Regions from separate parts of the Streptomyces sclerotialus genome, predicted to be linked through region 2. Evidence: riboswitches for the same ligand, from Rfam matches in the RefSeq annotation. Region 2 holds a riboswitch; the other holds the start of a gene.
What was found. Region 2 has a riboswitch for S-adenosylmethionine ahead of thrC (threonine synthase). Riboswitches for the same ligand answer to the same signal wherever they lie in the genome.
Positions count from the first base shown of each region.

Region 1 (5,543 bases), 2.3 Mb from region 2:
GGTCGGTGGTGGCAACGACCTGTGGGCCACCCACTTCCACCTGTCGATCAACTCGATCACCTGGTTCGTCCGGATCGCGTTCTTCGTCGGCCCGGTGCTCGGCTTCATCGTCACCAAGCGGATCTGCATGGGTCTGCAGCGGCGCGACCGCGACAAGGTGCTGCACGGACGCGAGTCCGGCATCATCAAGCGGCTGCCGCACGGTGAGTTCATCGAGGTGCACGAGCCGCTCAGCCAGGAGCAGCTGCACGCCCTCACCCAGCACGAGCAGCCCAAGCCGCTCGAGATCGGCCCCGAGGTCGACGAGAACGGCGTCAAGCGCAAGATCAAGCGCTCGCAGAAGCTGCGCGCCAAGCTCTCCAAGAGCTACTACGGCGAGGACAACTACATTCCGAAGCCGACGGTGGAGGAGTACCAGGAGATCACCAGCGGCCACGGCCACCACTGATCTCCACGGGGCCAGGTCTGCACACCGGGCCGACCCCGAGCACGTAGCAAAGAACGCCACCCAGAGGGCCCTGTCCGAGCACCGGACAGGGCCCTCCGGCGTTGCACCGGGCCCGATAGGCTCGACCGAAGCAGTTGGGACGAACCAGGAGTGTGGACCATGAACGTTGTGACCCCGGATGGCGGCGGCAGCGTGGCGGCCCGCACCTGGCCGGGCGTGCTGAACGCCCTCCTCGAAGGCCGTGACCTCTCCGCCGACTCCACCGAGTGGGCGATGGACCGGATCATGCGCGGCGAGGCCAGCGACGCGCAGATCGCCGGCTTCGCGGTGGCCCTGCGCGCCAAGGGCGAGACCGTCGCGGAGATCTCCGGACTGGTCCGCGCGATGTACGAGCACGCCAACCTCATCGAGGTACCGGGCCCCAGCGTGGACATCGTCGGGACCGGCGGCGACGGCGCCAAGACCGTCAACATCTCCACGATGTCCTCGGTCGTGGTCGCCGGCACGGGCGCGAAGGTCGTCAAGCACGGCAACCGCGCCGCGTCCTCGGCCAGCGGCGCGTCCGACGTCCTGGAGAAGCTGGGCGTGAACCTGGACCTGACGCCGCGCCGGGTGGTGGAGGTCGCCGAGGAGGCGGGCATCACCTTCTGCTTCGCGGTGAAGTTCCACCCGGCGCTGCGGCACGTGGGTGCGGCGCGCGGCCAGCTGGGGATCCGGACCGTCTTCAACTTCCTCGGTCCGCTCACCAACCCGGCCCGGGTCCGGTCCCAGGCGGTCGGGGTGGCCGACGCCAGGATGGCGCCCATCGTCGCCGGCGTCTTCGCCGAGCGCGGGCACTCGTCCCTGGTCTTCCGCGGTGACGACGGCCTCGACGAGCTGACGACGACCACCACCTCCCGGGTCTGGGTGGTGCGCGACGGCGCGGTCCGCGAGGAGTCCTTCGACCCGCGGGACGTGGGCATCGGCCTGGTCCCCGTAGAGGCGCTGCGCGGTGCGGACGCCTCCTACAACGCGGACGTCGCGCGCCGTCTGCTGGCTGGTGAGACGGGCCCGGTACGGGACGCGGTACTGCTGAACTCGGCGGCGGCGCTGGTCGCGCTGGAGCCGACGGACGCGCCGCTCACGGAGCAGATCGCGGCCGGGATCGCCCGGGCCGCCGAAGCGATCGATTCCGGGTCGGCCCAGCGCGTCCTGGAGCGCTGGGTGACCGTCTCGCAGGCGTAACCCGGAGGCGCAGGCGACCCCGCGCCCCGCTAAGGGCGCGGGGAACTGCGCGACAAGCCGCAACGGCGCCGCACCCGGCAACGGGGAGACGACCCTCCCCGGCGGCCGAGGGGTGTCCGCATCCCGGACGCCCCTTGCGGCTCCGCGATCATGTGGCATGATTCTCGCCAGGTCACGAGTGACAGCGATCAGGCCCCGGCTTGCTGTCCGGCAACCCTCCGTCCGTGGCGGGGTGCCCCGGGTGATGACCAGGCCGCAGGCAGCAAGGCCCGCGGCAAGCGCGGATCCCTCGCCAGGGATCCTGGTTATCGAGGGAGCTCTTCCGTGATGCAGCGAATGCGATAGGGCCGGTCGGCCCCTTTTTCCCACACCCCGCCTGTGGCGCCCCTCTGTACGCGTCGTACGAGGTTCATGTGCGCGCCCGCGGGTTCCTTCCACGCCCCGTGCGTGTCATTCGCCTACTCCGTACGTTCGTACGGTTTTACGCCTCCGGGAGACTCCGCCATGTCCGTGCGCGCTGAAACCGCCATCCCCTCCGCCGACGCCGACCCCGCCTGCACCGCCGCCGCGCCGCTGCCGGTCCTCGGCCGTGACGTGCGCGTCCCGCTCGTCACCGGCGGCGAGGTCACCTACGCCGCGCTGGACTACGCCGCCAGCGCCCCGGCCCTGCAACGGGTGTGGGACGACGTGGCCGCGTACGCGCCGTACTACGGCAGCGTGCACCGCGGCGCCGGGTACCTCTCCCAGCTCTCCACCGACCTCTTCGAGAACAGCCGGAAGACGGTCGCGGAGTTCCTGGGGTGCCGCGAGGCGGACCAGGTGGTCTTCACCCGGTCCACGACCGACTCGCTCAACCTGCTGGCGGGCGTGCTCCCCGCGGGCACCCGGGTGTTCGTCTTCGAGACCGAGCACCACGCGTCGCTGCTGCCCTGGGAGCAGCGGGACGATCTGACCGTCACCTATCTCGACGCGCCGAGCTCCCCGCGGCAGGCGGTCGACACGCTGGAGAAGGCGCTCGCCACGCGTGAGCCCTACGGCCCGGCCCTGGTGTGCGTGACCGGCGCGTCGAACGTGACCGGTGAGCTGTGGCCGGTACGTGAACTGGCGGCCGCGGCCCACGCGCACGGCGCGCGGATCGTCCTGGACGCGGCCCAGCTCGCCCCGCACCACCCCGTCGACATCGCCGGCCTGGACGTGGACTGGGTGGCCTTCTCCGGCCACAAGCTCTACGCGCCCTTCGGGGCCGGCGTGCTGGCCGGCCGCGCCGACTGGCTGCAGGCGGCCGAGCCGTACCTGGCCGGCGGCGGCGCAAGCCGTACGGTCGCGCGCCGGGAGGACGGGGGAGTGGCGGTCGAGTGGCACACCACGGCCGCCCGCCATGAGGCCGGTTCCCCGAACGTGATCGGCGTGTACGCGATCGCCTCCGCCTGCAAGGCGCTGACCGAGGCGGGCTTCGACGCGCTGGTCGCGCGGGAGCGGCAGCTGATCGCGAAGGTGCGGGCCGGGTTGGCCGAGGTGGCGCAGGTGAAGGTGCTCTCGCTCTTCGGCGACGACGCCGCCCGGGTGGGCGTGCTGTCCTTCGTCGTCGAGGGCTGGAACAGCTCGCACTTCGCTGCCGCGCTGTCCGCGGAGTACGGCATCGGCGTACGGGACGGACTCTTCTGCGCCCACCCGCTCGTGCGGACCCTGCTGGGCAGCGACCCGCAGGACCCGGGGGAGTGCGGCGCGCCGGACGCCCGGCCGGGGGAGCGGTCGCTGAACGCCATCCGGGTGAGCTTCGGGGCGGGGACGCCCGATGAGCACGTGGAGCGGTTCGTACGGGCGGTCAAGGAACTCGTCACCGAGGGCGCGCGGTGGTCCTACCGGACCGAGGAGGGGCGCTGCGTCCCGGACCGCGGCGCGGCGGTCTGAGACCACGGACGACGGACGGCGGGGTCCCTGCGGGGCCCCGCCGCGGCGTTGCGCGTCAGGCGTCCAGCCCGATCGCGAACGCCGCTTCCAGGTCGTGCTGAGAGTACGTGCGGAACGCGATGTGGGTCTCGGTGGAGGCGACGCCGGGGACCTTGCTGATCCGGCCGGGGATGACGTCGGCCAGCTCGTCGTGCTCGGCCACCCGGACCATCGCGATCAGGTCGTGCGCGCCGGTGACCGAGTAGACCTCGCTGACGCCGTCGAGGGCCGCGATCTTCTCGGCGATCTCCGGGATCTGGTCCACGCTGGTCTTGATGAGCACGATCGAAGTGATCACGGTTGGCTCTCTCCCTCGGTCGGCCGTTCTGTGGGCCCCACCCTACCGGGGAGCCCCGGCGCGGCCTGCGGTGGAGCGTCCGGTACGCGGTAGCGGACCCAGGCGTACCCGAAGCCCAGCAGGAAGCCCACGACGTGGGCCAGGTAGGCGACGCCGGGGCCGCTCGCCGCGCGCTGCGCCGCCAGCCACTGGAGCACGAACCAGAAGAGCAGCACCGCCCAGGCAGGGAAGCGCAGCGGCAGGAAGAAGAGGAACGGGAAGAGGCTGGTCACCCGCGCCCGGGGGAAGAGATAGAGGAAGGCGCCGAGCACGCCGGAGATCGATCCGGACGCGCCGACCAGGGTCTGGCCCGAATCGGCGTGCGCCGCCGCGTAGCCCAGCAGGGCCACGTAACCGGTCAGGACGTAGAAGACCGCGAAGTGCAGCCGGCCCGTCCTGGCCTCGGCCATGCCCCCGAAGACGTAGAGGAAGAGCATGTTGCCCAGCAGGTGCAGCCAGCTGCCGTGCACGAAGAGCGCGGTGAGCGGGGTGAGCAGCGCCTTCGGGTCGCCGCTCCACAGGTCGCGGGGGATGACGCCCCAGCGGGCGAAGTACGCGCTCTGTGCCTGCAGGAGCGATTCGCCCGTGCCGTGTATCCCGTTCAGCCCCGACGCCGGGCCGATGACGAAGACCACGCAGCAGATGCCGATGAGGACGTTGGTCGTACGGGAGAACACGGTGCGCAGGGACGGGGGCGAGGCCGACATGAAGTGATCATGCCGTAATAGCCACAAAGGGGACAGAGTGCCTCGCCGTGTTCCGGCAGCCGGGCGCGGACGGCGGCGGGCCGCCGCCAGGCCGTAGGGTTACGGGCAGTACTTTCCGTACTTCCGCAGTTCGACGGCGCACCGCGTGAATCCGCACGACCGCACGACGCTTGACGAAAGAGGACGAGAGAATGGCTGTTCCCCTGCCGACGGCCGAAACCCGGTGGCGCTGCACGCTGTGCGGCAACCTCACGCGTTTCGACGTGACCCGCCGGTCCAAGGTGGTGGAGTACGTCCACCTCGACCTGGCCGGTGAGCCCAAGGTCGAGGAGCGCGAGGTGCTCAGTGAGAGCATCGAGTCCGTCCGCTGCCGCTGGTGCAACGCGGTCGACCAGATCGAGCTGGTGGACCGGCCCGGCGCGGACGCCTGAGATCGGAGCGGTGCAGCAGTGGTGGAGCGTCCAGCAGGGCATGAGGGGGAAGAGCGCGACCCGGAGGCCGGTGCGGCCGACGAAGTGCTCGACCGTCCCCTGCCCGAGGGCGTGCGGCGCCGTGTCGTGGCGCTCACCGCGGAGTCCTTCGGCGGCCTGACGGTCGCCGAACTCCCGCCACCACTGCGCCAGTACGCCCGCTTCACGCCCTCCCGGCGGGTGAAGTTCGCGGGCAACGCGATGGCCGCGGCCCTGGAGAGCGATCCGGTCTTCCGGCAGCGGATCGCGGCCCGGCTCCGCGAGACCCAGCGGGAACTGGCCGACGCCCTCCAGCAGGGCACCCCGCCCGCCGCCGCCGACCCGCAGGACGTCGCGGCGGCGGCGTACGTTCTGCGCCCGCCGGGCTGGGTGAAGCTGGTCGCCGCTGCGGGCGAGGAGGTCCGGCG
Region 1 is NZ_JBFOHP010000002.1:2,500,044-2,505,586, reverse strand. It holds gene qcrB (cytochrome bc1 complex cytochrome b subunit) at 1-448, shown strand, start outside; gene trpD (anthranilate phosphoribosyltransferase) at 608-1,672, shown strand; SAM riboswitch class IV at 1,843-1,959, shown strand; gene AAC944_RS11140 (aminotransferase class V-fold PLP-dependent enzyme) at 2,177-3,583, shown strand; gene AAC944_RS11135 (Lrp/AsnC family transcriptional regulator) at 3,639-3,920, opposite strand; gene AAC944_RS11130 (rhomboid family intramembrane serine protease) at 3,917-4,666, opposite strand; gene AAC944_RS11125 (hypothetical protein) at 4,858-5,097, shown strand; gene AAC944_RS11120 (NYN domain-containing protein) at 5,116-5,543, shown strand, end outside.
Region 1: another riboswitch for S-adenosylmethionine. It lies ahead of AAC944_RS11140 (aminotransferase class V-fold PLP-dependent enzyme); the one in region 2 lies ahead of thrC (threonine synthase).

Region 2 (5,543 bases):
CTGACGAGCCTGGCAGAGGCGCTGGCGCGCGCCTGAGGCAACGCCCCGCAGGGGCGCAGCCTCAGGCGCGGGGAACCGCGCGAGCGACCGCGACGGCGGGTCAGCCGGCGAAGCACCGCCCGGGGCACCCGGAACCGGGGGCCGGCCACAGACCGTGGCGCCCGCGCGCCCGGAGAACCGGCCTCAGGCCGAGAGCGCGCGGAGCTGGTCCAGGAACCACTGCGTGGGCGGCAGCGCCGTCGCCGCCATGGCCAGCCGCTTCGAGCGGTCGGCGCGCTCGTCCTGGGGCATCGTCAGGGCTTCGTGCAGCGCCCCGGCCGTGGCCTCGACGTCGTACGGATTGATCACCAGCGCGTCGTCCGCCAGCTCCGCGCAGGCCCCGGCCTCCCGGGACAGCACCAGCGCGCAGCCCGCCTCCGACACCACCGGCACCTCCTTCGCGACCAGGTTCATGCCGTCGCGGATGGGGTTGACCAGCGCGACGTCGGCGAGCCGGTAGGCGGCCAGGGAGCGCGCGAAGTCGTCCTTCACGTGCAGCACGACCGGCAGCCAGCCGTCCGTGCCGAACTCGTCGTTGATCTCCCCGGCCAGCCGCGAGACCTCCTCGGTGTACTCCCGGTACACCGCCAGGTCCTGCCGCGACGGATAGGCGAACGCTATGTGGACCACCCGGCCGCGCCACTCCGGCCGGTCGGTCAGCAGCCGCCGGTACGCCAGCAGCCCGCGCACGATGTTCTTCGACAGCTCCGTGCGGTCCACCCGCACGATCGTCTTCCGCGGCGCATCGTCCTCGTCGGTGCCGATCTGCGCGCGCAGGTCCGCCAGCCGGTCGTCGACGTCCGGCTGCCGGGACCGGTCGCGCAGGAAGTCCGCGTCGGCACCCAGGCCGTGCACGCCGAGCCGGGTGGTCCGGCCCTCGTACGTGACGCGCAGGCCCGCGTCCCCGTCCCGCGCCACCTCGGCACCCAGCACCGCCGCGCAGCACTCGGCGAACGCCTCGGCCCAGCGGCGGGTCAGGAACGCCGCCCGGTCGCCGCCCAGGACGCCGCGCAGCACCTGCGCCGCGACGTCGTCCGGCAGCAGCCGGAAGTAGTCCGGCGGCGCCCACGGGGTGTGCGAGAAGTGGCCGATGCGCAGGTCCGGGCGGCGCTCGCGGAGCAGCCCCGGGACCAGCGTGAGGTGGTAGTCCTGCACGAGGACGGCGGCGCCCGGCGCGGCGGACTCGGCGAGCGCGTCGGCGAAGGCGGCGTTGTACGCCTCGTACGCCGCCCACTGGCCGCGGAAGTCCGCGTCGAACGCCGGCTCCAGCGGCGTCTGGTACAGCAGGTGGTGGACGAACCACAGCACGGAGTTGGCGATGCCGTTGTACGCGTCGGCGAACACCCCGGGCGGGATGTCCAGCATCCGGACGGACTGCCCGCCGGTGTCGGCGGGGTCCAGCAGCCCGTCACCGGCGGCGGCCCGCCGGGCCGCCTCCCGGTCGCCGTCGCCGAGGGCGGCACACACCCAGACGGCTCCGGCGTCGGAGCCGATCGCGGACAGGCCGGAGACCAGTCCGCCGCCGCCGCGCCGGGAGGTGAGCGTGCCGTCCTCGCCCAGGGCGTAGGAGACCGGGCCGCGGTTGGACGCGACGAGAACCTGGGCACCTGAGCTGGAGGAGACCATGCCGATGACCTAACCCGCCACAGATCCGCTCAAACGTACGGCCCGCAGCGCGTCGCGGGCGCAGCCGCACGTCGGGCGCCGCGCGCGGCCCGTGGCCAGGACCGGAGAGCCGGACCGCTCACGGGCCGCGGGCCTCAGGCCGCCCGCCGCGCCTCGTACTCCGGTACGCCGCGCATCGGCGGCCGCTCCTCGGTGTCCACGTCGGTCGTACGCGGGACGAAGCCGCCCGACTCGCCCCGGTCGAACTGGGTGAGCCGGGGCCGTACGAGGTGCCCGCGCGCCAGCCGCAGCTGGGCGGTGCGGTAGATCGCCGCGGCCATCCTGCCCAAGGCCTGCCCGTCCTGGTGCCGGTGCTTGCGCACCCCCACGTCCACCTGCGCCAGCGCGTCCAGGCCGACCGTGTGCAGCGCGTCGACCAGCAGTCCCAGCTCGACGCCGTACCCGACGGGGAAGGGCAGCCGCTCCAGCAGCGAGCGGCGCGCCGCGTACTCGCCGCCCAGCGGCTGGACGAAGCCGGCCAGCTGCGGCCAGTGCAGATTGAGCAGCGGGCGGGCCACCAGCTCGGTGACCCGGCCGCCCTGGCCCGCCCTGGGACCGCCGGCCTCGCCGCCCAGCGGCCGGTCGTACATGGCCTTCACGAACTGCACGTCCGGGTCGGTCAGCAGCGGCCCGACGATCCCGGACACGAAGTCCGCGGAGAACTCGCGCAGGTCGGCGTCGACGAAACAGACGATGTCGCCGCTGGTCACCAGCAGCGAGCGCCACAGCACCTCGCCCTTGCCGGGCACCGTCGCCAGCCGGGGCAGGATCGCGTCGCGGTGCACGACCCGGGCGCCGGCCGCGGCCGCGACCTCGGAGGTGCGGTCGGTGGAGCCGGAGTCCACCACGACCAGCTCATCGACCAGCGGCACCGCGTCGGACATCAGGTCACGGCGGATGATCTCCACGATCGTGCCGACCGTGGCTTCCTCGTCGAGCGCGGGCAGCACGACGCTGACCGTCCGCCCCGTACGGCTCTTCGCGGCCAACAGCTGGTCGAGCGGTCGGTCGGCGGCGGACCAGGAGCGTCCGGCCAGCCAGCGCTCCACCTCTTCCAGCACGTATCCGTCTCCTTTTGCTACGCGTCTGAGCCATCCGGCTACGCGATGTGAGCCATCTCGCGGTTCGGACGGCTATCTCAACCGTCCACCCCTTCGGTTACAGTCTTGAACAACGCGGATGACCACCGCATGCCGGGGTCACCGCTGAACAAATGCCTGCCTTTCGCACGCAGGCCATACCGCTCATCCAGAGGGGCAGAGGGATACGGCCCGTTGAAGCCCCGGCAACCCTCCAGCCGGTCTTGCCGCCAGGACGCTGATGTCCGCCGCGCGAGGCTCCCGGCTAGGGAAGGTGCCAAATCCGTCTCACGGCGAGATGCGTCGTGAGGAAGATGAGGAGAAAGGGCCTCGCCTCCATGGCTGTGCAAGCTGCTGAGAACACCGCTACCTCCGTCTCCCTCGGTCCCGCCGCGGCGCTGTCCTGCCGCGAGTGCGGCACCCGCTTCCCGCTCGGCCCGATCTTCGCGTGCCAGGAATGTTTCGGGCCGCTCGAAGTGGCCTACGACCTGCCGAGCGGCGACCCCGAGGGCCTCCGGAAGCAGATCGAGGCCGGTCCGGACAACATCTGGCGGTACGCGCCGCTGCTGCCCGTCCCCGCGGACGTGGCCGACAAGCCCAACCTGAACCCCGGCTTCACCAAGCTGGTCAAGGCCGACCGCCTCGCCGCCGAGCTCGGCGTCACCGGCGGCCTGTACGTGAAGGACGACTCCGGCAACCCGACGCACTCCTTCAAGGACCGCGTCGTGGCCATCGCCGTCGAGGCGGCCCGCGCCTTCGGCTTCACCACCCTCTCCTGCTCCTCCACCGGCAACCTCGCCGGCGCCGTCGGCGCCGCAGCGCGCCGGGCCGGCTTCCGCTCCTGCGTGTTCATCCCGCACGACCTGGAGGCGGGCAAGGTCGTCATGGCCGCGGTGTACGGCGGCGACCTGGTCGGCATCGAGGGCAACTACGACGACGTCAACCGCTTCTGCTCCGAGCTCATCGGCGACCCGCTGGGCGAGGGCTGGGGCTTCGTGAACGTCAACCTCCGCCCGTACTACGGCGAGGGTTCCAAGACGCTCGCGTACGAGATCTGCGAGCAGCTGGGCTGGGAGCTGCCGGACCAGCTCGTCATCCCGATCGCTTCGGGCTCGCAGCTCACCAAGATCGACAAGGGGCTCAAGGAGCTGATCAAGCTCGGCCTGGTCGAGGACAAGCCGTACAAGATCTTCGGCGCCCAGGCCGAGGGCTGCTCGCCGGTGTCCACCGCCTTCAAGGCCGGCCACGACGTGGTCCGCCCGCAGAAGCCGAACACCATCGCCAAGTCGCTGGCCATCGGCAACCCGGCGGACGGCCCGTACGTGCTCGACATCGCCCGCCGCACCGGCGGCGCGGTCGAGGACGTCGACGACGAGCAGGTCGTGGACGCGATCAAGCTGCTGGCCCGCACCGAGGGCATCTTCGCGGAGACCGCGGGCGGCGTGACCGTCGGCGTCACCAAGAAGCTGATCGAGAACGGGCAGATCGACCCGGCGAAGTCGCTGGTCGTCCTGAACACCGGCGACGGCCTGAAGACGCTGGACGCAGTGGCGCCGACGACCGGCCCGACCGCGACCATCCGCCCGAGCCTGGACTCCTTCCGCGAGGCCGGCCTCGGCTGAGCCCCGGCCCCCGGCCGGAACGCTGCCCCGCACTCGTTGCCACTGAACCCGGAAGGCAGAGAAACACCATGAGCGTGAACGTCCGCATCCCCACCATCCTGCGCACCTACACCGGCGGCCGGGCCGAGGTGCCCGCCGAGGGCGCGAAGCTCTCCGAGGTCATCGCCGACCTGGAGAAGAACCACACCGGCATCGCGGCCCGCGTCCTGGACGACCAGGGCAAGCTGCGCCGCTTCGTGAACGTCTACGTCAACGACGACGACGTGCGTTTCGAGGGCGGTCTGGAGGCGGCGACGCCCGACGGCGCCAGCGTCTCGATCATCCCCGCGGTGGCGGGCGGCTGCTGAAAAGCTTCCGTACGCCCCTTTGCGCGCCCTGTGTGCGCCCCTTGTGCACCGTCCGGTGAATGACGGCACGCACTCCCCGGAATCGCCCCGTCCGCAGCAGAAGCGGACGGGGCGATTCCATGTCGTTAAAGGCGATACAGTTGAGGTGAATCCTCTTCGCGCGCGTGCCTGACGCATATGAGAACGCGACAAGATGTGCCCAAAGTGTGTGCGCAATTTGTCGCGTTGATGAGCTATGCCCGGCCCGGCTTGCCCAGAATTATCGCGACTTCGGCCGTTATCGGCGAATGGTCGTGGGCAGAATTCTCGTCCGATTGACCTGTTGCGCTGGGCATCGGTGCAGATACATTCAGCGGCGGTCGACGCGTTCCGGCGCACACCCTCCTTGGGGGTGAGGTCTGACCCGGGTCCGCGGAGTGCGGTCCTGCGCAAGGGCCAGCAATAGGGGAGTTAGGAATGGCTCAGGGCACCGTCAAGTGGTTCAACGCGGAGAAGGGGTACGGCTTCATCGCGGTCGACGGTGGTGCGGATGTTTTCGTCCACTACAGCGCGATTCAGATGGACGGCTACCGCACCCTTGAGGAAGGTCAGCGGGTCGAGTTCGAGATCTCGCAGGGCCAGAAGGGGCCGCAGGCGGACATGGTTCGCGTGGCCGGCTGAAGCGCCGACCGACTGCAGCGTACGGAGGCCCGTGCCCCCTTGAGGGGGTGCGGGCCTCTTGTTGTGAACGCGGTCGAGCCGCGAGCCCGTCGCCGCGGCAGCTCGCACCCCGAGCCGCTTGCACTCGAGGG
Region 2 is NZ_JBFOHP010000002.1:4,846,945-4,852,487, forward strand. It holds gene otsB (trehalose-phosphatase) at 1-36, shown strand, start outside; gene AAC944_RS21590 (alpha,alpha-trehalose-phosphate synthase (UDP-forming)) at 184-1,665, opposite strand; gene AAC944_RS21595 (glucosyl-3-phosphoglycerate synthase) at 1,800-2,765, opposite strand; SAM riboswitch class I at 2,946-3,104, shown strand; gene thrC (threonine synthase) at 3,122-4,405, shown strand; gene AAC944_RS21605 (MoaD/ThiS family protein) at 4,474-4,752, shown strand; gene AAC944_RS21610 (cold-shock protein) at 5,209-5,412, shown strand.